Regions from separate parts of the Sporosarcina sp. AD_1 genome, predicted to be linked through region 2. Evidence: riboswitches for the same ligand, from Rfam matches in the RefSeq annotation. Region 2 holds a riboswitch; each other region holds the start of a gene.
What was found. Region 2 has a riboswitch for S-adenosylmethionine ahead of metA (homoserine O-acetyltransferase MetA). Riboswitches for the same ligand answer to the same signal wherever they lie in the genome.
Positions count from the first base shown of each region.

Region 1: another riboswitch for S-adenosylmethionine. It lies ahead of metK (methionine adenosyltransferase); the one in region 2 lies ahead of metA (homoserine O-acetyltransferase MetA).
Region 3: another riboswitch for S-adenosylmethionine. It lies ahead of ACSW3C_RS14050 (methionine biosynthesis PLP-dependent protein); the one in region 2 lies ahead of metA (homoserine O-acetyltransferase MetA).
Region 4: another riboswitch for S-adenosylmethionine. It lies ahead of ACSW3C_RS14865 (O-acetylhomoserine aminocarboxypropyltransferase/cysteine synthase family protein); the one in region 2 lies ahead of metA (homoserine O-acetyltransferase MetA).

Region 1 is NZ_JBPVIR010000008.1:14,379-20,475, reverse strand. Features, by position in the region: gene ACSW3C_RS15390 (gamma carbonic anhydrase) at 81-593, shown strand; gene ACSW3C_RS15385 (hypothetical protein) at 927-1,448, shown strand; gene ACSW3C_RS15380 (hypothetical protein) at 2,217-2,546, shown strand; gene metK (methionine adenosyltransferase) at 2,800-4,005, opposite strand; SAM riboswitch class I at 4,188-4,298, opposite strand; gene pckA (phosphoenolpyruvate carboxykinase (ATP)) at 4,472-6,058, shown strand.
Region 2 is NZ_JBPVIR010000001.1:511,944-518,040, reverse strand. Features, by position in the region: gene ACSW3C_RS02570 (helix-turn-helix domain-containing protein) at 1-1, shown strand, start outside; partial or broken gene ACSW3C_RS02565 (thioredoxin family protein) at 48-401, shown strand; gene ACSW3C_RS02560 (glycerophosphodiester phosphodiesterase) at 563-1,282, opposite strand; gene ACSW3C_RS02555 (AbrB/MazE/SpoVT family DNA-binding domain-containing protein) at 1,484-1,759, opposite strand; gene ACSW3C_RS02550 (YitT family protein) at 1,955-2,812, shown strand; SAM riboswitch class I at 2,992-3,077, shown strand; gene metA (homoserine O-acetyltransferase MetA) at 3,380-4,288, shown strand; gene ACSW3C_RS02540 (YetF domain-containing protein) at 4,423-5,121, shown strand; gene ACSW3C_RS02535 (TetR/AcrR family transcriptional regulator) at 5,363-5,941, shown strand; gene ACSW3C_RS02530 (DMT family transporter) at 6,014-6,097, shown strand, end outside.
Region 3 is NZ_JBPVIR010000006.1:331,129-337,225, forward strand. Features, by position in the region: gene ACSW3C_RS14040 (ABC transporter ATP-binding protein) at 1-528, opposite strand, end outside; gene ACSW3C_RS14045 (cyclase family protein) at 859-1,608, opposite strand; gene ACSW3C_RS14050 (methionine biosynthesis PLP-dependent protein) at 1,676-2,809, opposite strand; SAM riboswitch class I at 2,891-2,997, opposite strand; gene ACSW3C_RS14055 (DMT family transporter) at 3,156-3,500, shown strand; gene ACSW3C_RS14060 (DMT family transporter) at 3,500-3,814, shown strand; TPP riboswitch at 3,904-4,019, shown strand; gene thiC (phosphomethylpyrimidine synthase ThiC) at 4,156-5,931, shown strand; gene ACSW3C_RS14070 (hypothetical protein) at 5,951-6,097, shown strand, end outside.
Region 4 is NZ_JBPVIR010000007.1:134,562-140,658, reverse strand. Features, by position in the region: gene ACSW3C_RS14870 (homoserine dehydrogenase) at 150-1,136, opposite strand; gene ACSW3C_RS14865 (O-acetylhomoserine aminocarboxypropyltransferase/cysteine synthase family protein) at 1,743-3,044, opposite strand; SAM riboswitch class I at 3,180-3,294, opposite strand; gene ACSW3C_RS14860 (glycerol-3-phosphate acyltransferase) at 3,547-4,185, shown strand; gene ACSW3C_RS14855 (GNAT family N-acetyltransferase) at 4,417-4,863, opposite strand; gene ACSW3C_RS14850 (SMI1/KNR4 family protein) at 5,238-5,888, opposite strand; gene ACSW3C_RS14845 (hypothetical protein) at 5,916-6,071, opposite strand.

The DNA of each region.
Region 1 (6,097 bases), on a different contig from region 2:
CCTAGCCTGTCTTTGTTACAATGAAAACAGGATGATAATACGATGATTATACACGATTTTTAAAGAAAGAGGGGATCATCTTGATTTATCCATACAATGGTAAAACACCAGCGATTGACCCGTCTGTTTACATTGCGGACTACGCAACCATTACGGGTGACGTGACAATCGGTGCAAACTCATCCATCTGGTTCAACACCGTCATCCGCGGGGACGTCGCCCCTACAATAATTGGAGAACGCGTCAGCATCCAAGACTTGAGCTGCCTCCACCAAAGCCCAGGCAAAACACTGCTCATCGAAGACGATGTCACCGTCGGCCACAAAGCATTACTGCACAGCTGCATTATTCGGAAAGGCGCCCTCATCGGAATGGGTTCCATCATATTAGATGGAGCTGAAATCGGCGAAGGAGCTTTCATTGGAGCAGGAAGCCTCGTGCCACCCGGAAAGAAAATTCCTCCGAACTGCCTCGCCCTCGGCTCCCCTGCTAAAGTAGTCCGAGAACTCAACGACGAAGACCGGGCAGACATGGAACGCATCGTCAACAGCTATGTGGAAAAAGGACAAGTTTATAAAAAAATGCAAAAATGAAAGCACAACGCGTGTGCTTTCATTTCTCTAATATAAATAAAGTGACAATGCCCGCCAACAATACAAACCCTACTCCCCCAAGCAGAACCATAAGCCACATCTCTAATCCCATATCCTTCAACCTCCCTATGAGAGTCGTCGATCTTCCCCTACTAAGAGGAACAAGCGATTGGAAAAATCTCCATATAACTATAAGTAGTATTACCATACCAAACCGTTTCTGGAAAATCAAAATACACGCTATCTTGATATGTATTATTTTAGCTGAATAATTGGATTGAGGACTATACAATTGGTTCGGAGGCGAATACGGATTGTTGGTTGAATATACGGGTGGTTCGCTGGTGGATACGAGCGGTTGCAGAAATATACGAGTGGTTCGGCAGCCGATACGAGCGGTTGCCGGAAGATACGAGTGGTTCGATTGCGGATACGAGCGGTTGCCAGAATATACGAGTGGTTCGGCAGCCGATACGAGCGGTTGCCAGAATATATGAGTGGTTCGGCAGCCGATACGAGCGGTTGCCGGAAGATACGAGTGGTTCGACGGCCGATACGAGCGGTTCGACCGTTTTATCTAAACGCGGGAAATTTTTATGTCTTTGCCTGCACCAGGTCGCGCTGCATGCCTTTGACCAATCAAGAAAATTGATCGGATCGTTAAGCTTATTCTTCTCGAGGAATTTTACGAGCGGTTCGGGAGTGGATACGAGCGGTTGCCGGAAGATACGAGTGGTTCGACGGCCGATACGAGCTGTTGCCGGAAGATACGAGTGGTTCGATTGCGGATACGAGCGGTTGCCAGAATATACGAGTGGTTCGGCAGCCGATACGAGCGGTTGCCAGAAAATATGAGTGGTTCGACGGCCGATACGAGCGGTTGCCGGAAGATACGAGTGGTTCGACGGCCGATACGAGCGGTTCGACCGTTTAATCTAAACGCGGGAAATTTTTATGTCTTTGCCTGCACCAGGTCGCGCTGCATGCCTTTGACCAATCAAGAAAATTGATCGGATCGTTGAGCTTATTCTTCTCGAGGAATTTTACGAGCGGTTCGACCGCGGATACGAGTGGTTCGGCGGCCGATACGAGCGGTTCGACCGTTTAATCTAAACGCGGGAAATTCCATGTCTTTGCCTGCACCAGGTCGCGCTGCATGCCTTTGACCAATCAAGAAAAATGCTCGGATCGTTGAGCTTATTCTTCTCGAGGAATTTTACGAGCGGTTTGGGAGTGGATACGAGTGGTTCGATGGCGGATACGAGCGGTTGCTGAAATATACGAGTGGTTCGACCGCAGATACGAGCACTCCAACGTTCAATCTAGCACCTCTTAAAACTGACGATTTCTATGTTACTGGGGAAAACACTTATAATGAAGCATTTGTAAATAAAGCAGGACGAAATCATAACCTGTTTGTTAAGATGAAACTAATCATAAATAAATCTTTACTAACGCATATGGATTAGGCTACTTCTGATCCACCATGCTACTGCAAATAAACATCGGAAAAGGTGAAATCATATTAAAAAGTATAAGCAAGGACTCATCATTTCGCTTATTTTTCTAATCATACTCTTTATTATAGATCGGAGCCTATACAGTGGAGTCATGTCGTTAAAAATGCCGATTGTTTTATTAGGACTTCATGTTATTGTTTACCATCAGCTAATTCCGAATAAGAGGCTCACACGTTATTTCATTTATATTGGTATAATTATTTTATCTGTTTTCCTTTCTTTACCATCGTTAACTTATAAACAAGCAAAAGAAAAAGTCTTAAACAATCATACTATGACCATCGTGGATACGGGTACCGTTCAAGTGGAGTCTAGTTGGAATCCTTTTGCTCCAGATCGTGCTTACTATTTTAAAGGAAAGAATGCAAGCTCCGAAGAGATTACGCTAATGGTTGTCCCTGATACAGGTAAAGTTCTGGTAATCAATTATTAATTAGCGCCAAGAAAGAAATTAAAGTGGCTTTTCGTATGATTGCAGATCAATACCCTTGTATTAAGTACTCCACTCTCCCTTCAATAGCAAAACGAAAACAGATACCCTTTATTTTGGATATGGATGGATTCCTGCCCTCCAACCCATTGTAAGGGATTTTTTTAATCCCCAAATTCCCCTTCATCTCACGCCCTCTTCCAATCAAAAAAACAGGAGAAGAAAAACATAACGTTTTTCTTCTCCTGTTTCATTATTACCCGACAACGATGCCGGATTTCTCTTTCAAAGCGGCTGCTTTGTCGGTTTGTTCCCAAGGAAGCTCGACATCTGTGCGGCCAAAGTGACCGTATGCAGCAGTTTGTTTGTAGATCGGTCTGCGAAGATCAAGCATTTTGATGATGCCGGCAGGACGGAGATCAAACAGCTCACGCACCATTTCGACTAGCTTGCTTTCTTCGACTTTTCCAGTTCCGAATGTGTCGATGGAAATGGAAACGGGTTTCGCAACACCGATTGCGTACGCCAGCTGTACTTCACAACGGGAAGCGAGTCCAGCAGCTACGATATTTTTCGCTACGTAGCGTGCCGCATAGGATGCGGAACGGTCTACTTTTGTCGCGTCCTTACCGGAGAATGCACCGCCGCCGTGACGAGCGTAGCCGCCATACGTATCAACGATAATTTTCCGGCCTGTCAATCCTGCATCCCCTTGTGGTCCGCCGATAACGAAACGACCGGATGGGTTAATGAAGTATTTGGTTTCTTCATCTAATAATTCAGCAGGGACGACTGCATCAATCACGTGTTCTTTAATGTCACGTTTGATTTGATCTAACGTTGTGTCCGGGTGATGCTGTGTCGAGATGACAATGGTATCGACACGGACCGGTTGGTTGTTTTCATCATATTCGATCGTTACTTGCGTTTTTCCATCCGGACGTAAATAAGAAAGGATGTCTTCTTTGCGAACTTGCGCTAAGCGTCGGGATAATTTATGCGCCAAGCTAATTGGCAAAGGCATTAATTCCGGAGTTTCATCACATGCGTATCCGAACATCAAGCCCTGATCCCCTGCACCGATGGCTTCCAATTCTTTATCGGTCATCGTTCCTTCTCTTGCTTCGAGCGCCTGATCCACACTCGCTGCGATGTCCGGTGATTGTTCATCAATGGAAGTCAAAACAGAAGAGGTTTCCCAGTCGAATCCGAATTTCGCGCGGGTGTACCCGATTTCCTTTACTGTGTCCCGAACGACCTTCGGAATATCAACGTACGTTGTCGTTGTAATTTCACCTATAACAAGTACGAGACCTGTTGTGATAGTTGTTTCACACGCAACGCGTGCATTTGGGTCTTCCTCTAAAATTGCATCCAAAATGGCGTCAGAGATCTGATCGCACATTTTATCCGGATGTCCTTCTGTTACCGATTCCGATGTGAACAGTCGGCGATTTGTCAATGTAATTTCCTCCTTAACGGCTTGCTCATATTGATACGGTACTCTATATGTCCCAGTAGTTCCACGCCTGAAGAGAGTCGACGTCAACATACACAAGGATTAAGGGCCAGACAATATAAAAAGCCTTCCACTCACGTAAATATACATGAGGAAAGGCATTATTTCAAAAGCAGCACCTTTCACTCTTATCGTCCAAGGATTCAACCTTGCTCCAGGTTTGGCACCTTTTCGCAGTGTATGCGCAGGTTGCCGGGCTTCATAGGGCCTGTCCCTCCGCCAGCTCGGGATAAGAGTATCCGTTCATGATATAATGCTACGAAAAACTCGCGCTTTTGTCAAATCATTTTAATGAGAAACACTTGAGTTTTTAATTAGTATAGATTATTATTCTTAATGTGTTATACTAATTACGAAAATAAGGATACCCATTGAGTTGGGACTATATGTAAAGGACGGTACGTAAACTATGATTTCAGCGAAAATCGAAAACGGACTTAAAGAACTTCTTGCAGGCAACAATGTTACAATCCAGCCATCCGTCGCGGAATTGGTTGAAAAGGCGACAGCTCGCGGAGAAGCACAACTTTCAGCAGACGGTGCACTCGCTGCACGCACTGGAAAGTATACGGGCCGTTCACCTGGAGACAAATTCATTGTTGAAGAACCTTCCACTAAAGATAAAATCGACTGGGGCAAAGTGAACCGTCCGATTTCTGCGGACATCTTTGATTCACTATACACGAAAGTGATCAATCATTTAAAGCAAAAAGATGAATTATTTGTTTTCAAAGGCTTTGCAGGTGCTGATAAAGACTCCCAGCTTTCCCTTCAGGTCATCAACGAATACGCGTGGCAAAACTTGTTTGTCCACCAATTATTCATCCGCCCGACTGAAGAAGAATTGAAAACGCATGAAGCACAATTCACGATCTTAGCTGCACCGTCTTTCAAAGCAGATCCAGCTGTTGATGGAACGAACTCCGAAACATTCATCATTGTTTCCTTTGAGCGCCGTATTGTGTTGATCGGCGGTACTGAATATGCTGGAGAAATGAAGAAATCGATTTTCTCTGTCATGAACTTCTTGCTTCCTGAACGCGGCATTTTACCGATGCACTGTTCTGCAAACGTTGGTGAAGAAGGCGATGTTGCTTTGTTCTTCGGCCTTTCAGGTACTGGAAAGACAACGTTGTCTGCAGATGCACAACGTAAATTGATCGGTGATGACGAGCACGGCTGGTCGGATAACGGCGTCTTCAATATTGAAGGTGGCTGCTATGCTAAATGTATCAACCTTTCGCCTGAAAAAGAACCGGAAATTTATGGTGCAATCCGTTTTGGTTCTGTCTTGGAGAACGTTGTCTTGGATGAAGAAACACGTGTTGCAGATTATGATGATAACTCCTTAACTGAAAACACTCGTGCCGCTTATCCGATTCAATATATCGATAACATCGTTACGCCATCAGTGGCTGGCCAGCCAAAAACAATCATCTTCTTGACTGCGGATGCATTTGGTGTGCTGCCTCCAATCTCCAAGTTGACGAAAGAGCAAGCGATGTATCATTTCCTTAGCGGCTTCACGTCCAAATTGGCAGGTACTGAACGCGGGATTACAGCTCCTGAAGCGACATTCTCGACATGCTTCGGTTCTCCGTTCCTTCCGCTTCCTGCAACGGTTTATGCGGAAATGCTCGGTAAGAAAATCGATGAGCATGATGCACAAGTATTCCTTGTCAATACAGGCTGGACTGGCGGCGAATACGGCGTCGGCAAGCGTATGGCATTGAAACATACTCGTACAATGGTTCGTGCAGCTCTTGCTGGCAAGTTGAAAGACGTAGAAACTGAAACGAACGAAGTGTTCGGTCTTGCGATGCCTACAGCAATTGAAGGCGTTCCTAGCGAAGTATTGAACCCACGCAATGCTTGGGCAGATACTGCAGCATACGATAAGAAAGCTAACGAATTGGCTGATCTGTTCCGTGAGAACTTCAAGAAATTTGAAAATGTCTCTGCAGATATTGTCAAATTTGGCGGACCAACTGCCTAATCGAATACAAGCAAGCCGTCTCGCACATAACGTGAGACG
Region 2 (6,097 bases):
AAGCATCGGACGTAGGAAGTCATCTTGACCCGTGATATACTGATACGTATAACGATACATACAATAAAAGGAGTGCAGCGATAATGGAGAAACTGCAGTCGAAAGAACAATTTGAGCAACTCAAAAATGGAGAACGGACCATCTTTATGTTTTCAGCAGACTGGTGTCCGGATTGCCGAGTAATCGAACCGATTTTGCCGGGCTTAGAGGCGGATTTCCCGGAATATGAATTTATCTATGTAGATCGGGATGAATTTATCGATATTTGCCAAGAGATGGATATCTTCGGGATTCCGAGTTTCATCGGATTCCATGAAGGCCAGGAAGTAGGGCGTTTCGTCAGCAAAGACCGGAAAACCCGCGACGAGATTGAGAAATTCATCAATAGCCTTTCAGCCTAATACCATGAGGGGGCTGAAAAAGTCCACCATATCATACTGGCGAGTTTAGGATGCAATAGCATACCTAAGCTCTTTTTTTAGGTAACGTGCAACGCAATCATTCTGCAAAGGGAAAAGGGATATGCCATTGGCACACCCCTCCATATCCCCTATGTCTGCTTTTAGTCGTTAAGAAAAGCATAGAGCCGTTCAGGGTAATCCGTAAAAATAGCTTGGACACCGGCCTGCTGCAGTAGACTTGCATAGTTCTCCTCGTTTACGGTATACGCTCTTACGGGAATGCCGGCTTCATAAACTTCCCGATAGGATGGCCGGATAGCAGTAGGAAACAATAAATGGTATGCATCAGCTGGGATGTTCTTCAAGTACTCGAGCGGCTGAACGAGCACTTCCATAGTGAGCGCACCCGTTTCAATATGCGGAGCGAGCCGTTTCGCTTCTTGAATGGCACTGTGATCAAAAGAGGATAGGACGACTCTTGATTCCAATTTATGCGCCTTAATGAGCTCCAAAACCTTTGCGGTCATACCCTCATAAGGAAAGATATCAGATTTTAATTCAATGTTTACATGATGATGTGTGGATTGAAAGAGATGAAGCACTTCTTCTAGTGTTGGAATCTTCTCTCCTTCGAAGTCAGGTGAAAACCAACTGCCGAAATCATACTCTAGTAATTGAGCGAGCGTCAGATCCTTGATATAGCCTGAACCGTTTGACGTACGGTCAATCGTCTCATCATGAATAACGACAAGCTCTCCGTCCTTCGTCAAGTGAACATCGAATTCGACTCCGTGAACGGGGAGCCGGGCAGCCTCTTGGAATGCTGCTAGTGTATTTTCGGGGAAAGTGCCGGACGCTCCCCGGTGTGCATAAATCAACATGGACATCCCTCCAAATTTTCTGATGAATTAACTATATCATGAACAAGGAAAAAGACTGTCCATCGGCAATGATGAAACAGTCTTTTTAAAATGGCAAATAGAATACTAGTAAGGAAATTGGCCATTCTTCGGTATCTTCCGTTCTAGGCTGCTGGTTGTCTGGCCACTGTGAATAAAAGTGGATGATGCCGTTTGCTCACGTTACCAATCCCTGTTTTCCTTAATCTCTTTCATTAATATTTCCGCGCCTTGGGGACTGATATACATGCCATTGGAAAGCCGTTTATTTTCTGAAGAGATGATGCCTGTAACAACACATGCTTCATCCACCACGTATTTTCGCAAAATGATCATATCATCATCAACGAATATTTCCATTGGAGCGCCCTTTTCCAACTGTAATGTATTTCTCAATTCTTTTGGAATGACAATTCGTCCTAAATGGTCTACTTTTCTAACAATACCTAAACTACGCATGTTGAATATCCTCCTTTAGTGAATTATCCTATTAATTACGAGTATACCAGTAATTTTGAAGAAAACCAAAAATATGAATATACTCTTCTGCCATTTCCTTATTTACTACTATTCCTTAAATCATTCATTTAAAACTTTCCAGAGGCTTTATTTCTGGTAAAATAATTAAGGCTGTTATGGAAAGGAGGCAGGAAGATGTCAAATCGTTATGTAAAATCGACGTTTTTCGACTATCTATTAATCATTTTGGGCGCTTCGCTTGTCGGATTGTCCTTTAATATCTTTTTATTGCCTTCGCGCATTGCGGCAGGGGGCATATCAGGTGTCAGCACGATCTTATATGAGTTGTTTGGTTTCAATCCCGCGTATGTCCAGTGGATTATCAATATCCCGTTAATCATTTTAGGTTTGCTGCTCGCAGGCAAAGAGTTCAGCACCAAAACGCTAGTCGGTACTTTTTTTGTCCCGTTTGTCATCTGGCTGACGGGTGGCATTGAACTTTCGGTTGATAACCCGCTGCTCAGTTCGATCTATGGAGGAATTCTTCTAGGGATCGGCTTAGGCATTGTCTATCGTGGGAATGGTTCAACAGGAGGCACAGCGTTAATCGCCCAATTGCTCAAGAAATACACAGGGATTTCAAGCGGATTTTCACAGCTTATCGTTGACGGGGTTGTCGTAATTACTTCCGCTTTCGTTTTCAACTTTGAACTGGCGTTATATGCTTTAATGTCGATTTATGTGACCAGCAAAGTAATCGACTTCGTTCAGCTTCAGACGTCGCCAACCAAATTGGTCCTTATAATTACGGAAAATGAGAAAAAGGTGCAGGAAATCATACAAAATGAAATCGACCGAGGATTGACGAAAGTTAAATCGACCGGAGGATTTTCAGATAATGAAAAAACAATGATTTTCTGTGTGGTCGAGCAATCGGAAGCTGTGTACTTGAAAAAGCTGTTGCAGACGGCAGAGCCTTCTTCGTTCGTCATTTTCTTAAATGCATCGGAAATACTCGGACTTGGGTTTTCAAAAGCGAAGAGATACCAGTGAGTGACCGCTAGTTGTGAGGTTCATTTTCATGAATTAGCAAATGAAAGGTTTGCCGACTTTTTAAACAGATTGACTTTATTGCGATTGTGGAAAGTGCTGACCATGAAAGTTTAAGAAAAATTTTAAAAAACTTTAGGCAAACTGTCTGAAAAGTGATATACTACTCCGTAATAGAATAATTCTTATCAAGAGAAGCTGAGGGATTTGGCCCGATGAAGCTTCAGCAACCTCTGCGTATGCAGGAAGGTGCTACCTCCAACAAGAAGTTCAACTTGATCTTTTTCGCATCGTTAGTAAAACGTCAGTGAAAAAGCTGTGCATGTCATTCGCGGAATGGCCCTGCCGGATTCAAGTTGATGCCTCGGTGATTGGATGTTTGGAATTCAGGATGCAGTTACAAACCGCCTTAAGCGGATGAATGCATGCGAAGAATCCGAACATCTGGAATACCGTGGGTACTTGATTCTTGAGAGATAAGAACGACCGGAAAATTCAAGCCTCGTTCCTATTTCTTTAGGAACGGGGGTTTTTTATTTGAATTGCCACGACAGAAGAGGGGGAGATTGTATGCCAATTAACATACCGAAACATTTACCGGCAGGCGAGCTATTGAAAGAAGAGAAAATATTCATCATGGAGGAGGATCGTGCGACCACGCAAGATATTCGGCCACTAAATATCATCATTTTGAATTTAATGCCAGAGAAAGAACGGACAGAGCTCCAATTATTACGGTTGCTTGGGAATACACCATTGCAAGTAAATGTGAATTTCCTAAATACCGCTACATATGAATCAAAAAATGTGAGTAAAAATCATTTGGAAGAGTTTTACACGACATTTGAACATATTAAACATCGCCGATTCGATGGAATGATTATTACGGGTGCACCGATCGAGCATATGCCTTTTGAAGAGGTCATTTATTGGGAAGAACTGAAGCAGATTATGGATTGGTCCAAAACGAATGTCACGTCTGTTTTGCACATTTGCTGGGGGGCGCAAGCAGCACTGTATCATCATTATGGCATTGATAAATATGATTTGCCGAAGAAATTGTCCGGTGTTTACAGCCATAGTTTGACGGATTCGACCGTGAAGCTTGCAAGGGGCTTTAACGATATTTTTGCAGCACCGCACTCAAGATATACATCCGTATCCGTTGAGGAAATTGAACAGGATCCTCGACTCCAACTGCTCGCTGTGTCTGAAGATGCCGGAGCATTTATCGTGTTATCCAAAGATGAAAAGCATATTATGGTTACTGGCCATTTGGAATATGATGCGACGACGTTGGCAGAAGAATATGAGCGTGATGTCCAAAAAGGTTTGGATATCGATGTTCCTGCCAATTATTTTCCGAACGATGATCCGGCCAAGCAGCCGATGAACACATGGCGTTCCCATACACATCTGCTGTTCTCAAACTGGCTGAACTATTATGTTTATCAAGAAACACCATTTGTATGGGAATAAAGCTTTACAGAGAAAAAAGGCGCATTTCTTTAAGGAGATGACGCCTTTTTTCGTTACCCTCCTAAACGAAACCATCCGTATAATTATCAGATGGTAGTGGCACACTCGTATAATGGAGGTGCTGCGTTTTGAATATGAATGAATTTCTTGAATTTGATTTTTGGGAAATGACGATGCGAACATTAGCGTCCTTTATCGTGCTGCTTCTGCTTGCACGTTTAATGGGTAAAAAGCAAATTTCCCAGCTGACTTTTTTCCACTACGTAACAGGCATCACGATTGGTTCGATTGCTGCTGCCATTGCCAGTGAATCCGAAACCCCCTATTTCAATGGATTGTATGCGATGATTTTATGGGCTTTTTTAACTTATTTGATGAATTTCTTAGCATTGAAGTCGAAAAAAGCGAGAATTTTACTCGACGATACGCCGACAATCATTATGCATAAAGGGAAATTGAATGAAGACGCAATGAAGAAGTCGCGCCTGCACTTGAACGATTTGAATATGATGCTGCGAGAGCAGGGGATTTTCTCCATTAAAGACGTGGAATATGCCATATTAGAGACGAACGGGCAGTTAAGTGTAATGAAAAAGGCTGGCCAAGAACCGGCGACCAAAAAAGATGTAAAAGCACCGTCTCCAGAACCGAAATTTGTGCCAACTGAAATTATTTCAGATGGGAAAATTGTTTCCAAAAACTTGACAGAGCTCGGACTGACGGAGGAATGGCTGTACGATCAATTGAAAGCACAAGGAATTGGCAAGGCCGATCAGGTTTTTTATGCGGAAGTCCAGACTGACGGAAGTTTGCATATCGATCAACGCTCCTAAGAACCCCAATTCCGTAGCTCGATAAATTCGATTATTATTGATTGTTGTCATGAATTATTTTGTGCAAAATGGTTGAATCCAATCTTCCATGCAAGCCTTTTTCTCAGGCTGTCTTGGAGGATTGGATGTTTTTACATAATCAAGGCAGCAAACGCGGTAATTGGATGGATATAGCTCACCACTTGCTTTTTACTGTATATGTAGTAAAATGAATGACAGTCATTCAGTTGGAGGGAGATAAATGGCTCAAAATAAAAAAGAGATGATTGTACGGGCAGCAATTGAAGTTTTCCGCAATAAGGGAATCGAAAAAACCAAAATATCGGATATCGTACAAGTAGCTGGGGTCGCCCAAGGAACTTTTTATTTATACTTTCCGTCTAAGCTGTCGCTCATGCCTGCGATTGCCGAAGTGATGGTTGAAAAGACGATGGAAATCTTGCGGTCGGCTGTATCGGAAAAAGCTTCTTTTTCGGATCAAATGCAACAGTTCGTTGAAGCCATCTTTAAAATCAATGAAGAATACCATGAGATTCAGGCCCTTATATATTCCGGACTGGCATCAACAGAGCATCTAAAGGAATGGGAAGCTGTTTATGAACCCATCTATGTATGGCTAAGTGAAAAACTTGATAAAGCGAAGGACTCTGGAGAGATCCGTAATTCAATTCGATCTGCCCATACTGCGAAATTAATTATTGGACTTGTCGAATCCGCAGCGGAACAGATTTATCTTTATGATTCACAAGCGGAAAATATGGCGGATACGCAAAAGAAGGAAGTTAAGGAATTCCTCAAACATGCCTTGCAGATGGAATGAAATTGATTGTATCCTCCTCCAAGGCTAATTACGCAATAAAATGACTGATAGTCAGTCAGTTAGGAGACAACAATGAACAAATCATGGCTATATGTAGCAATGACCAGTTTCTTTGAATTGGTCTGGATTTACGGTTTTAATGTGGCAAGCGTTTGG
Region 3 (6,097 bases), on a different contig from region 2:
CGGTTCGCAAGATATGGCCATCGCGATCATGACACGCTGGCGCATGCCGCCCGATAATTGGTGGGGAAATTCATGGATGATTTGTTCGGGTCTTGGGATACCGACGATACGCAATAATTCAATTGCTTTTTCATGTGCTTGCTTTTTCGAGAGTTTCTTATGCTTGCGAAGCGTTTCCGTCATTTGGCTCCCAATCGTGAAAACGGGATTCAGTGCGGTCATTGGTTCTTGGAAGATCATGCCGATATGATTGCCGCGGACGGATGTCATCTGTTTCGATTTCATCGTGGCCAGATTGCGTTCATTCAACCGGATCGCACCGTCGACGATCTGGCCCGGCTTGTTAATCAACTGCATGATGGAGAGGGCTGTAATGCTCTTTCCACTGCCAGACTCCCCGACGATTGCGACTGTTTCACCGGGATAGACGGAAAAAGAAATATCATCCACCGCTTTTGCAACAACATCCTTTTCCAAATAAAAATATGTCTTCAGATTACTGACATCCAGTACAGGTTGATTGCTCATAGGGTCACTCCATTTCAATGTGATGACACTTCCTTATACGGCCAGAGCCGCCCGTATAGGAGATTGTCCTGACAATTATCTATGATACTAATGACTAAAGAAGAGAGTGTCAATATAAAATTAAGAAAAATCAGTTTATTAGACAGGATGGCACCGGATTCGACAAGTTATGATAAAAGTAGAAGGGTTTATTGAGGAGATATTCTACAAAATATTCAATTTTTCTTTTGTCTAAGACTGATACGAAAGGAGAGAGATTGATAGAAAGGAACAAAAAAAGCAAAGGGAAGCTGTTCCCTTTGCCGGAATTTCTAACTATTATTCACTTGGTTAAGGCAGTATTGCAAAAGACCGAACCGGGAAGCCGGATGCCTTTTCTGGTTTCGGAACAATATTGAAGATGACAGCTCCTTTGGCAGGGCACTTGTCCAAGTTCGTCATCAATTCAATCTGGTACGTATCTTGATCGAGTACATAATACTCGCCTTCTAATTTTCCTTTCGCACGGAAATCTACGGCGGAGTCAGTATCATACGTTTCATGGCCGACTGCTTTCACACGACGCTGCTCGAAGAGGAATTGTAGGGCGTCAAGTCCCCAACCTGGGATCCGGTTGTTGCCCTCGCTGTCCTTGTTATTGAAGGCTTCTGCATCCGGCCATCGTTTACTCCAATCTGTGCGAAGCGCCACAAACGTTCCTTCTTCGATCGGTCCATGAATCTCCTCAAAATCAAGGATATGTTGAACACCCAGTGTAAAGTCGTTATCTTCCGCTGCTTCTTTTGATTTATCGATGACGACAAGTGGCAGAACTAACTCTTTTAACTGCAGTTCTTCTAGATAGCGGGTATCGCGGACAAAGTGAATAGGTGCATCGATATGCGTCCCATATTGCCCTGGAAACGTGAATTGTTGAGCTAGAAAACCATCATCATGGTTAAAAAGCGTCTCAAATTTGGCGTCGTCGAACATGAAAAAGTGTGGAGAATCCGGGCCGAACGTATGGGTAAGATCAATCCACTCTTTCGATTTCAGGAGCTGTAGAGCCTCATGTATTTCCGTACTTGTTTTTATCGTCATTTCCATCCCTCTTTCTTCGCGTGATTTCTATTATTAATAAGTATTTTCATGTAACTCCGGCAGATCTTTACGACAAGGAGGACACTTGCTCGGTCGTTCTGCTGGCGGCTTTCAACGCTTGCTGAACATCTTCAATTAAATCTTCTGCATCCTCCAGGCCAACTGAAAACCGCAGAAGTCGGTCGTCAATCCCACGGCGAAGGCGCTCCTCGAGCGGGATATCCATATGAGTTTGTGTCGTCGGATATGTAATGAAACTTTCGACTCCGCCAAGACTTTCAGCAAACGTAATCAGCTTTAGATTTTCTAGGAAGGGGCCGATCCATTCGCTCTTTTGAAGACGGAAGGAAACCATACCGCCTTGCCCTGCGTACAAGACGCTATCAATCAGCTGCTCTTTTTCTAAATAGGCGACAATCTCCTTAGCATTCGAATCATGTGCGCGCATCCGTACGTGAAGCGTCTTTAACCCACGGACAACAAGCCAAGAATCAAACGGGGACAATGTCGCACCGATGGCATTATGATTTTTTTCGAGCTGTTCGCATAATGATTCTCCCTTGGCAACAACGAGGCCTGCAAGTACATCATTATGTCCGCCGATATATTTCGTTGCACTGTGGATGACGATGTCTGCTCCATCTTCAATTGGCCTTTGATAATAAGGTGTTAGGAATGTATTGTCGACGATGAGATAGAGTCCATGTCTCTTTGCTAAATCTGCAAAAGAGGCAACATCAATTTGTTGCATGAGCGGATTTGTTGGTGTCTCAAGAAAAAGCGCTTTGGTCTTGTCGGTAATTAATTGTTCAACTTCTTCCACGGTTTCAAAGGAAGAGTAAAGTGTCCGGATGCCATAAAGATCTTCATATTGGTCGAACAGTCGGTAGGTGCCGCCATACAGATCTTCCGGTGCAATTAATTCATCGCCTGAACGGAACAAGGAGAGGACGAGTTGAATTGCTGCCATGCCAGAACTGCAAGCATAGCCTTGATCTCCACCTTCCAATTCTGCAATGCCTTCCTCCAAAATGGTGCGTGTCGGATTTTTTGTACGGGTATAGTCATAACCTGTTGATTGACCGAGCCCGTCATGCTTATAAGCGGTGGACAGATAGATAGGTGGGTTGACGGCACCCGTTCTCGGATCACTTTGATTTCCCAGCTGGACAAATTTCGTATCTAAACATCGTTTTTTCATCGTTGCATCTCCCTTGTCAGAAAAAATAAAAAAGGACCCTACAAGAAGAGGGCCCTCAACAATCGAATGTTGAAATCAATCTTCTCATCTTCATGACGCGAACGCCACTTGGAATTAGCACCATACCAAAATCGGGCTGGTTGCTGAGACTTCTTCGGGCCAAATCCCTCCGTCTCTCTTGATAAGAATAAAAATATGGAATTGTTTAAAAATAGTTTATCTAACGATAGCATGAAAGAGTCGCATTTGCAAGCTGGTATTTTTGCTATACTATTGATTGATTAGCAGGCTCTACATAGCAGTTCATTGACTGGTGAATGGGCCGGGAGGACAGGAGGTAATTCCAGTGGCATGGTTATATGTTGTTTTCGCAGCAATTGTTGAGATATTCTGGGTGGTCGGCCTCCGGTATTCAGATTCACTGCTGGAATGGACGGGCACAGTTGTTGCCATTCTGTTCAGTTTCTATTTCATAATAAAAGCTTGCGAGAAATTGCCGAGCGGAACGGTATATGCCGTGTTTACAGGCTCCGGAGCGGCAGCGATTGTCTTACTAGATTTTGTACTATTTCATGCCGATTTCTCTTTCATGAAAGTACTATTCATTGTAATGATTATGATAGGTGTCATCGGCATCAAGATGACGACAACGGATGAGAAACCGCAAGAATCAGAAGGGGGAGAGGGGTAATGGCATGGCTCTACTTAGTCATTGCAAGCTTCGGTGAAATTTTTGGCGTTTATTGCATTAATTTATACCTCCATAAGAAAACGTTCCCTCGCCTTATCCTGTTGGCTGCGGTATTTTCAGCCGGCTTTTTCTTCCTTTCCCTTGCGATGCGTGAGATTCCGATGGGGACCGCATATGCAGTCTGGACAGGGCTTGGAGCAGCTGGCGCTGTGACGGTCGGAATCTTGTTTTTCAATGAACCCGCAGGCTGGAAGCGGATGCTGTTCTTGATATTGATTATAGGAGGCGCGGTCGGATTAAAGCTTTTTGGATAAAGTTTTTTATTTGAGTAAACTACTAACGTCGGATTAGGTTGACATTTCCTGATACTCGGTTAGACTATGAGTGTACGACCAATTTAATAGATGCAAACTAGGGGTGTCCGGCATAACCGGACTGAGAGGGAGATATGGATTGCTCTCCTAACTCTTTGGACCTGATCTGGCTCATACCAGCGTGGGGAAGTTTCTATAACGATAAGTGGCATGCATATGCGTATGTTTTGGAGACCAGGTCTGTTTTATGACAGATCTGGTCTTTTTGCGTCTAAGCAGCACTCCCTTTTGGATAGAGTCATTGGTTCACCCGCAAATAATGATGAGGGGACGATGACAAGATGAGTAACATGAAAGAAGAAACACCGATTCACATCCATTCCTGCTTTCCTTCTAGCAAAAAGGTGTATGTGGAAGGCGGTAGAAAGGACATTCAAGTTCCAATGCGGGAGATTGAATTATCTCCCACCATTACAGAAGAGGGTGAATTTCCGAATGAGCCATTCCGTGTATATGATACGAGCGGAAAGTATACGGAGACTGGCTATGAGGTGGATATTCGCAAAGGACTTCCGGAAATTCGGAAACAATGGATTTTGGAGCGCGGTGACGTGGAGGAGTATGAAGGGCGGGAAGTGAAGCCAGAAGATAATGGCTACCAGGCTGGCAAGGAAAAAAGTGACGAGATGTTTCCTTTATTGAAGCGCAAGCCGCTTCGCGCAAAGCCCGGGAAAATTGTGACGCAGATGCATTACGCACGGCAAGGAATCATCACACCTGAAATGGAATTCATCGCAATCCGGGAGGGCATGGATCCGGAGTTTGTCCGAAGTGAAGTGGCGCGCGGCAGAGCGGTCATCCCGTCAAATATCAATCATTCGGAAGCGGAACCGATGATTATCGGACGCAATTTCCATGTGAAGATCAATGCCAACATCGGCAACTCGGCCGTCTCCTCGTCCATCGGGGAGGAAGTGGAAAAGATGACGTGGGCGACGCGCTGGGGGGCGGATACGATTATGGATCTGTCGACGGGCAAGAATATCCACACGACACGTGAATGGATCATTCGCAATTCCCCTGTGCCGGTCGGAACTGTTCCGATCTATCAGGCGTTGGAAAAAGTGAATGGGAAAGTGGAAGATTTATCATGGGATGTGTTCCGCGATACACTCATTGAACAGGCGGAACAAGGGGTTGATTATTTTACCATCCATGCGGGGGTCCTCTTGCGCTATATCCCACTGACTGTAAACCGTGTGACGGGGATTGTTTCCCGTGGTGGATCCATCATGGCCCAGTGGTGCCTGCTGCATCATCAGGAAAGCTTCCTGTATACACATTTTGAAGAGATTTGTGAAATCATGAAGGCGTACGATGTGTCATTTTCTCTTGGGGATGGCTTGCGTCCGGGATCCATCGCAGATGCTAACGACGAAGCGCAATTTGCGGAACTTACGACATTGGGTGAATTGACGAAGATAGCGTGGAAACATGATGTGCAAGTCATCATTGAAGGGCCGGGACATGTCCCGATGCATTTAATTAAAGAAAACGTCGACAAGCAAATGGAAATCTGCCAGGAGGCCCCTTTCTATACATTAGGACCATTGACGACCGACATTGCTCCTGCGTATGACCATATTACGTCGGCGATTGGAGCTGCCATGATCGGTTGGTTCGGAACAGCGATGCTATGCTACGTAACACCGAAGGAGCATCTTGGATTGCCAAATAAAGACGACGTCCGCGAAGGGGTCATTGCATATAAAATTGCTGCCCATGCCGCTGACTTGGCAAAAGGCCATCCAAACGCCCAAAAGCGTGATGATGCGTTGTCCAAAGCTCGATTTGAGTTCCGCTGGCGTGATCAATTCAATTTAAGTCTCGATCCCGAGCGTGCTATGGAATACCATGATGAAACCTTGCCGGCGGAAGGTGCAAAGATTGCCCATTTCTGTTCCATGTGCGGACCGAAATTCTGCAGCATGCGTATTTCCCATGATATTCGAAAATTTGCAGATGAAAATACGTTGGAAGAAAAACTGGCCATCAAAAAAGGTCTTGAAGAAAAAGCGAAAGAATTCCAAGAGGCCGGGGGCACCATCTATAGCTAACACGATGGGAGGGAAGGAGATGACATCTGCGGAAGCTCTCCTGATGGAGATTACGAAAGGGAAAAGTCGGCTTTTTCAGCTGGAGCAGCAATTGCGTGAAATCCAGCTGCAATGCGAGCACGATTATCAAAAGGAACAAACCCATCGGATTTGCCGCAAGTGCAAG
Region 4 (6,097 bases), on a different contig from region 2:
GTAAAGTTGATATAACAACAAAAACAGGGACACCAATTCATATGCGAATAGTGTCCCCAAATGCTATGTTTTTATTGTTTTCTCCCCATCAACCGAACCCGTTAGGAAATAAAGCAATTCTTTTTTATTACTATTTATAAACACGCTCTTTATTGACTCACTAACACTTTGCTCGGCTGACCTAGTATATGAAGCAAATCGCTGACCATTGCACTGCCGGTCGGATACATGCCTGCGCCCGGCCCGACAAGAGTGAGCTGGCCAAGGTATTCCGTGTCGACGATGACAGCGTTGTCTACCCCGTCTATGCTGTGAAGGGGATGATCGGATCCGACTAGCACCGGGCCGACTGTTGCCTGCAAGCCACCTTGTTCATCGAGCCAAACATCGGCCACATGCCGATAGCGTAGATTGTTTTCTGAAGCCTCTTGCACGTGGGGAAGCTCGATATGATCCACTCCCACAACAGGAACGTGATCCCAATCCGGCTGCCGGTCAAAAGCCAAGGAGCTAAGAATCATCAATTTGCGGAAGGCATCACCGCCGCTTACGTCATCAGTTGGATCTGCTTCGGCGTAGCCAAGAGCTTGCGCTTGCTGCAAGACCTGCTGGAATGGAATACGTTCTTCCCTCATCTTCGTTAAGATGTAGTTCGAAGTCCCATTTAAGATCCCTTGGACGCGCCGAACCCGATCGCCTTTGATTAGATTGCTCACCGTTCGGATGATGGGGACCCCTCCTGCCGTCGTCGCTTCAAAACCAACTTGGACGCCGCGAAACTCGGCATGCTTAACCAAAGCCGGACCATGCTTAGCAAACATCTTCTTATTCGCTGTAATAATATGAGTTCCCTTTTCAATCGCCTCGGACAGATAAGTATAGGCCGGTTCCTCACCGACAATCGCTTCAAAGACAACATCAATCGCAGGACCTGACCAAATATCGCGAATATCATCCGTTATCACAACACCTGGTGTCGCCAGACGCTTTTTCGTCGCGTCCTTTACCAAAATGGCGACAATGTCGATTGTATAACCCGTCTGCTCTTGAATCTGTTCCCTTTTCTCCTTCAATATACGATAGATGCCTTCCCCTACCGTTCCAAAGCCAAGAATGGCCGCTTTAATGGATGGCACAAGACCACTTCCTTTCACACGACTCTACAAAATGAAAAATTCGCACCAAATGAGGTGCCAATTTCTCCAAACCTATCGAAGGCCGTCAAATGAGACACCCTTTTCTCCCATTCATGCGACCGGGCGTCGAATGGGACGTTCCGTTACCCTACATTCATTATGGCGAGTGCCAAATGGGACACTCCTTATGCCAAATTCATTCCGGTTGGCGCCAAATAAGACACCTCATACGCCAAATTCATTCCGGTTAGCGCCAAATAACACAGCCTTTGCGCCAAATCCTCACCGGCGGGCGCCAAATAACACACGCTTTGAGCTAAATCCATTACGTCGAGTGCCAAATGAGACACTGTTTATTCCAAACCCTCTCCGTCGAGTGCCAAATGAGACACTCCTTACACCAAATCAACACCGGCAAGTGACAAATGGGACACTCCTTACGCTAAATACACACCGGCTAGTGCCAAATGAGGCCCCTAAACCGCATATACACACCGGCAAGTTTCAAATGAGATACTCCCTGTGTTAACTTCAAATCGGCAGTCACCAAATGAGGTCGTCTTTCTGCCATTTACTATCAAAAATCTATCTTTCAATTACTTTATTTCATTTTTCTACAGCGACAGGAACTGCTTTTTCGATCGCTTGGGCGAGGTCTGCGATAATATCTTCCGCGGATTCCAAGCCGACAGACAAACGGATCAATTCTTCTGTAACACCTGAATTCTTCAGATCTTCAGCAGACAGTTGCTGATGTGTTGTCGATGCCGGATGGATGATCAATGATTTGGCATCCCCGACATTAGCGACGTGCGACCAGATCTTTACACCATCAATTACCTTCCGTCCTGCTTCACGTCCGCCTTTGATACCGAATACAAGGATAGAGCCGAATCCATTCTTTAAGTACACTTTCGCGTTGGCATGCGATGGATGGTCTTCCGATCCTGCATAAGTTACCCACTCAACAGAAGGATGATTTTTCAAGAATTCCGCTACTTTGCGTGCATTTTCGTTATGGCGTGTCACGCGCAGGTGAAGCGTTTCTAAACCTTGCAAGAAGTTGAAGGCACTGTCTGGATCCAGGCAAGGACCGAAGTCACGTAGCAATTGGACACGTAGTTTTGTAGCAAATGCCGCGCCCGCTGTATCGATGCCGTAGCGCAAGCCGTGGTATGTTTCATCCGGCTCAGTGAATCCAGGAAACTTTCCTTTCGTCCAGTCGAATTTACCACCATCGACGACCACTCCGCCGATTGTTGTGCCATGTCCGCCAATCCATTTCGTTGCCGAATGAATGACCACGTCTGCTCCATGTTCGATCGGGTTTGCGCCATACGGAGAAGCGAATGTGCTATCGATCAATAATGGAATATCATTCTCATGAGCTACCTTCGCCACTGCCGCGATATCGAGAACGTGCAAGCTTGGATTGCCGATCGTCTCAGCAAACAGCGCTTTTGTCTTGTCAGTGATCGCCGCACGGAAATTCTCCGGATCGGTAGCATCTACGAATTTTACTGTAATTCCGTAGCGAGGAAGAGTTGTTGCGAATAAGTTATACGTACCGCCGTATAAGTTGCTGGCTGCCACGATTTCATCACCGGCACCTGCAATGTTCAATATGGAGAAAGCAATTGCTGCCATACCGGAAGAAAGGGCAACTGCTGCCGTTCCGCCTTCCAACAAAGCAATTCTTTCTTCAAAAACTGCAACAGTCGGGTTCGTAATGCGTGTATAAATATTCCCTGCCTCTTGAAGGGCAAATAGGTTTTGGGCATGTTCTGTATCACGGAAAACAAAAGAAGTGGTGCGATGGATCGGCACTGCGCAGGACCCTGTAACAGGATCGGGCTTTTGGCCACCATGCAAAAGTAGAGTTTCAGGTTGAAGTTGGTTGTTTGTCATTAGAATTACCTCCAGTGGTTGTAGTGTAAGACGAAAATGCAACAGAGTGATGCAGTGCGGAGGCGTTGGGGGTTTTTAGGAATAAAAAAATAACCCCTTTCGCTAAGAAGAGGGTTACGCTTTCGCTTATTCCTCCCCTTATCTTTCAGACCGTTCGCACGTTCTGTAGGAAGTAGCACCTTTGCAAGTTCGTCACTTGCCGGTTGCCGGGCATCGCAGGGCCTAGTCCCTCCGCCGCTCTTGATAAGAGTATGGGTGATTCAGTTTTTCATCTTGTTGAACAGTATAGAGACTCCTATTTTCAAAGTCAAGGGGTAAATTAAAAATTGTTCTGAACGTTTCGTATCATCGGGGACTTTTCTTTATTTCATCAATAAATTATTTTTACATTAAATTTGAAGAAACGACTCTTTCCCCTACCATTCGGCTATCTTTGAGAAATTCATTGAACGGTCCATTCAGACATCGTATGATAAAACCATATTGAATATGGGGGAATTTTATGATCTTTTGGATCATCGGTATTGCCATAATCGGATATGCCATCGGCTGTTTGCATGGTTCAGTCGTAGCGCAATGGATTTCTGGAGTGAACTTGAAAGAGACCGGCGTGAAAAATGCGGGTGCTTCGAACGCGCTCATCGTTCTCGGAAAACGATATGGGGCGCTCGTTGCCATAATTGATATCGGAAAAGGAATTCTGGCTGTCATAGCAGTCCGCCTTCTTTCCAACCAGTTTAATCTAGATCCAGAATATAGCACATTGCTTCTTTTCACTGTGGGAGCTGCTGTCATTTTCGGGCATAACTTTCCGTTTTACATGAAATTTAACGGCGGAAAAGGGACGGCAACGGTCATCGGGGTTTTATTTGCCATCGATTGGCGATTCGGTTTGGCAGGCCTTGTCCTTTTCATTGCGGTCGCACTATTGACGGACATTCTCGTCATTGGTGTCTTCATGTTGTACGTCACCTTGATGGCAATGGCCATTTGGCTGGATGGCTACTGGCCGATCCTGATTGCCGCCTTGCTTTTCATCATGGCTGTTTGGAAGCATACTGAAAATATAAAACGAATTCGTGCGGGAACTGAAACACGCATCCGTGCATCATTCAGTAAGAAAAAGGAGAAGTCCTCTTGATCTAACCAGTTTAGGGGATGGCGAGAGAAGTGCAATTAACAACTTAAAAACGAAAATAACAGGTTAATCAGCATGTATTTCAACAGTGAAATAGCTATATAAAACAAGTAAAAGCGCTCAGAAGTGGGCGCTTTTTTAGCATAATATTCTATAACTCCAATTGAACTAAAGCACTTTTTAAAGAACAATCGAGACAGTTTAGTTACAACATTTTTTCAACATAACATATGCTCAGACAGATTTTTCTGCTATGTACAACCGCATATAAAGATAACCATTTTCTATATTGTCGGATTGCTCAAAGCCTAAGCTACTCCAAAATTTTAGTGCGGTTTTATTTTCTAAATTAACTGGTAAGGAAATCCTACGTGCATTGAATTCTTTACACAGATATTCAATACAAAGCCTAGCGGCTAATGTTCCATAGCCTCTTTTTTGAAAACGGCTATCTATCATAAAATTTATGATTTGTGGGTTATTATCAGCAATAGACATTGAAACAAAGCCTACCATCACATTATCAGCACAGATTGCAAAAGGGCGTGACTCCTCATAAAATACCCACGCTTCGGCTAATGAATACGCCACAGAATCTACAAATTCCATACTTGTATCAGTTGTACGCAAGTTTAAACATTCTTCATAATTGTCACTATTAATTTTTCTTAATTCTAGCAAAGCAATCTCACCTTCCAAATATAGTTATGACTTTTTAATATGTATAATTCAACTTTTGAAAAGCGGAATCAGCAAATGCAAATAAACCTTAATAAATCGAAATTCCATTTAAAATTACGAGACATTACGTCGAATACTACTCTTTTTTATATTTTCTTTCCAATATCCAATTAGCATGGGTTCTAACAAGTGAATTAGTAAAATCTCATTATTTTATGCCTATGCTGCGATTCCAGATCATTTATATAAATCATTTTAACTGTATTAAAACAAAACAGGGACACCTATTCATATGCGAATTGTGCCCTCAAATGCTGTATGTTTTTCCCTCATCAACCGAACATGTTAGATGATAATTGATACTCTTATAATTATTATATTTCTAATCCCAACCATGTTCTAAATCTTTTTGCCGTCCCGCCATCGGGATTTATTCCACTGATAGAACTTGTCGTAAAAGGAAGCCACTGCCAATCCTCACACCCTACAAAACCTATTCTGGACCAATTCTCAATGAATTCATTGAAGTTATTTGCGAGCTTATATCCATGACCTTTTCCATCATCGTGGCTAAGGTAAACGATTGCAGCGTCTGTATCGTCTTTCATATCAAAAGCTAAGTAGTCACCATTTCCAACTTCACAAAACACTAATTTGTTATGCCAGACAACATCATACTCATTTTCTGGGTTCGGGAACACATTGTCAATCCAACCTATTCGGGCTTCCTCGAATTGAGGAAGGAGTTTCAAACTCCAATGTGGTGTACCGCAAAAAATTTCTCTAAATTCATCAGGCTGCTCGCTGTTATCAGGTAAAAACCAACGTAAACTGAAATTCCCAGAAAACTCTTGGAGCACCTTTTTAAAACTTTTAGGCAACTCAACCCCAAGATGTTCTTCCGTCTGAAGTATTTGTTCTGGTGAGACCGGGTCATCTATTACAACTTCCTGAACATCTCCACCTATTTGTTGAATTCTAGCAGAGATGGTAGCTATTCTTTCTCTTATTGACTCGTAGTCCATTTTCTTACACCCTTTTCTCATATCAGATCACTTAAAGACGTATGCAAGTATCCGGAAGTACACAACAAAAAATCCGATGACTATGGCGACAAAGCCAATCTCGCCCAATATAGATCGCAGCGAATCGGCCTCTTTTTTTCTGTTCAAGTAGTCCTGTTTGTTCAGATGGTCCTGATCCTCCATGAACTGCCCCCCAGTCTCAGAAAACA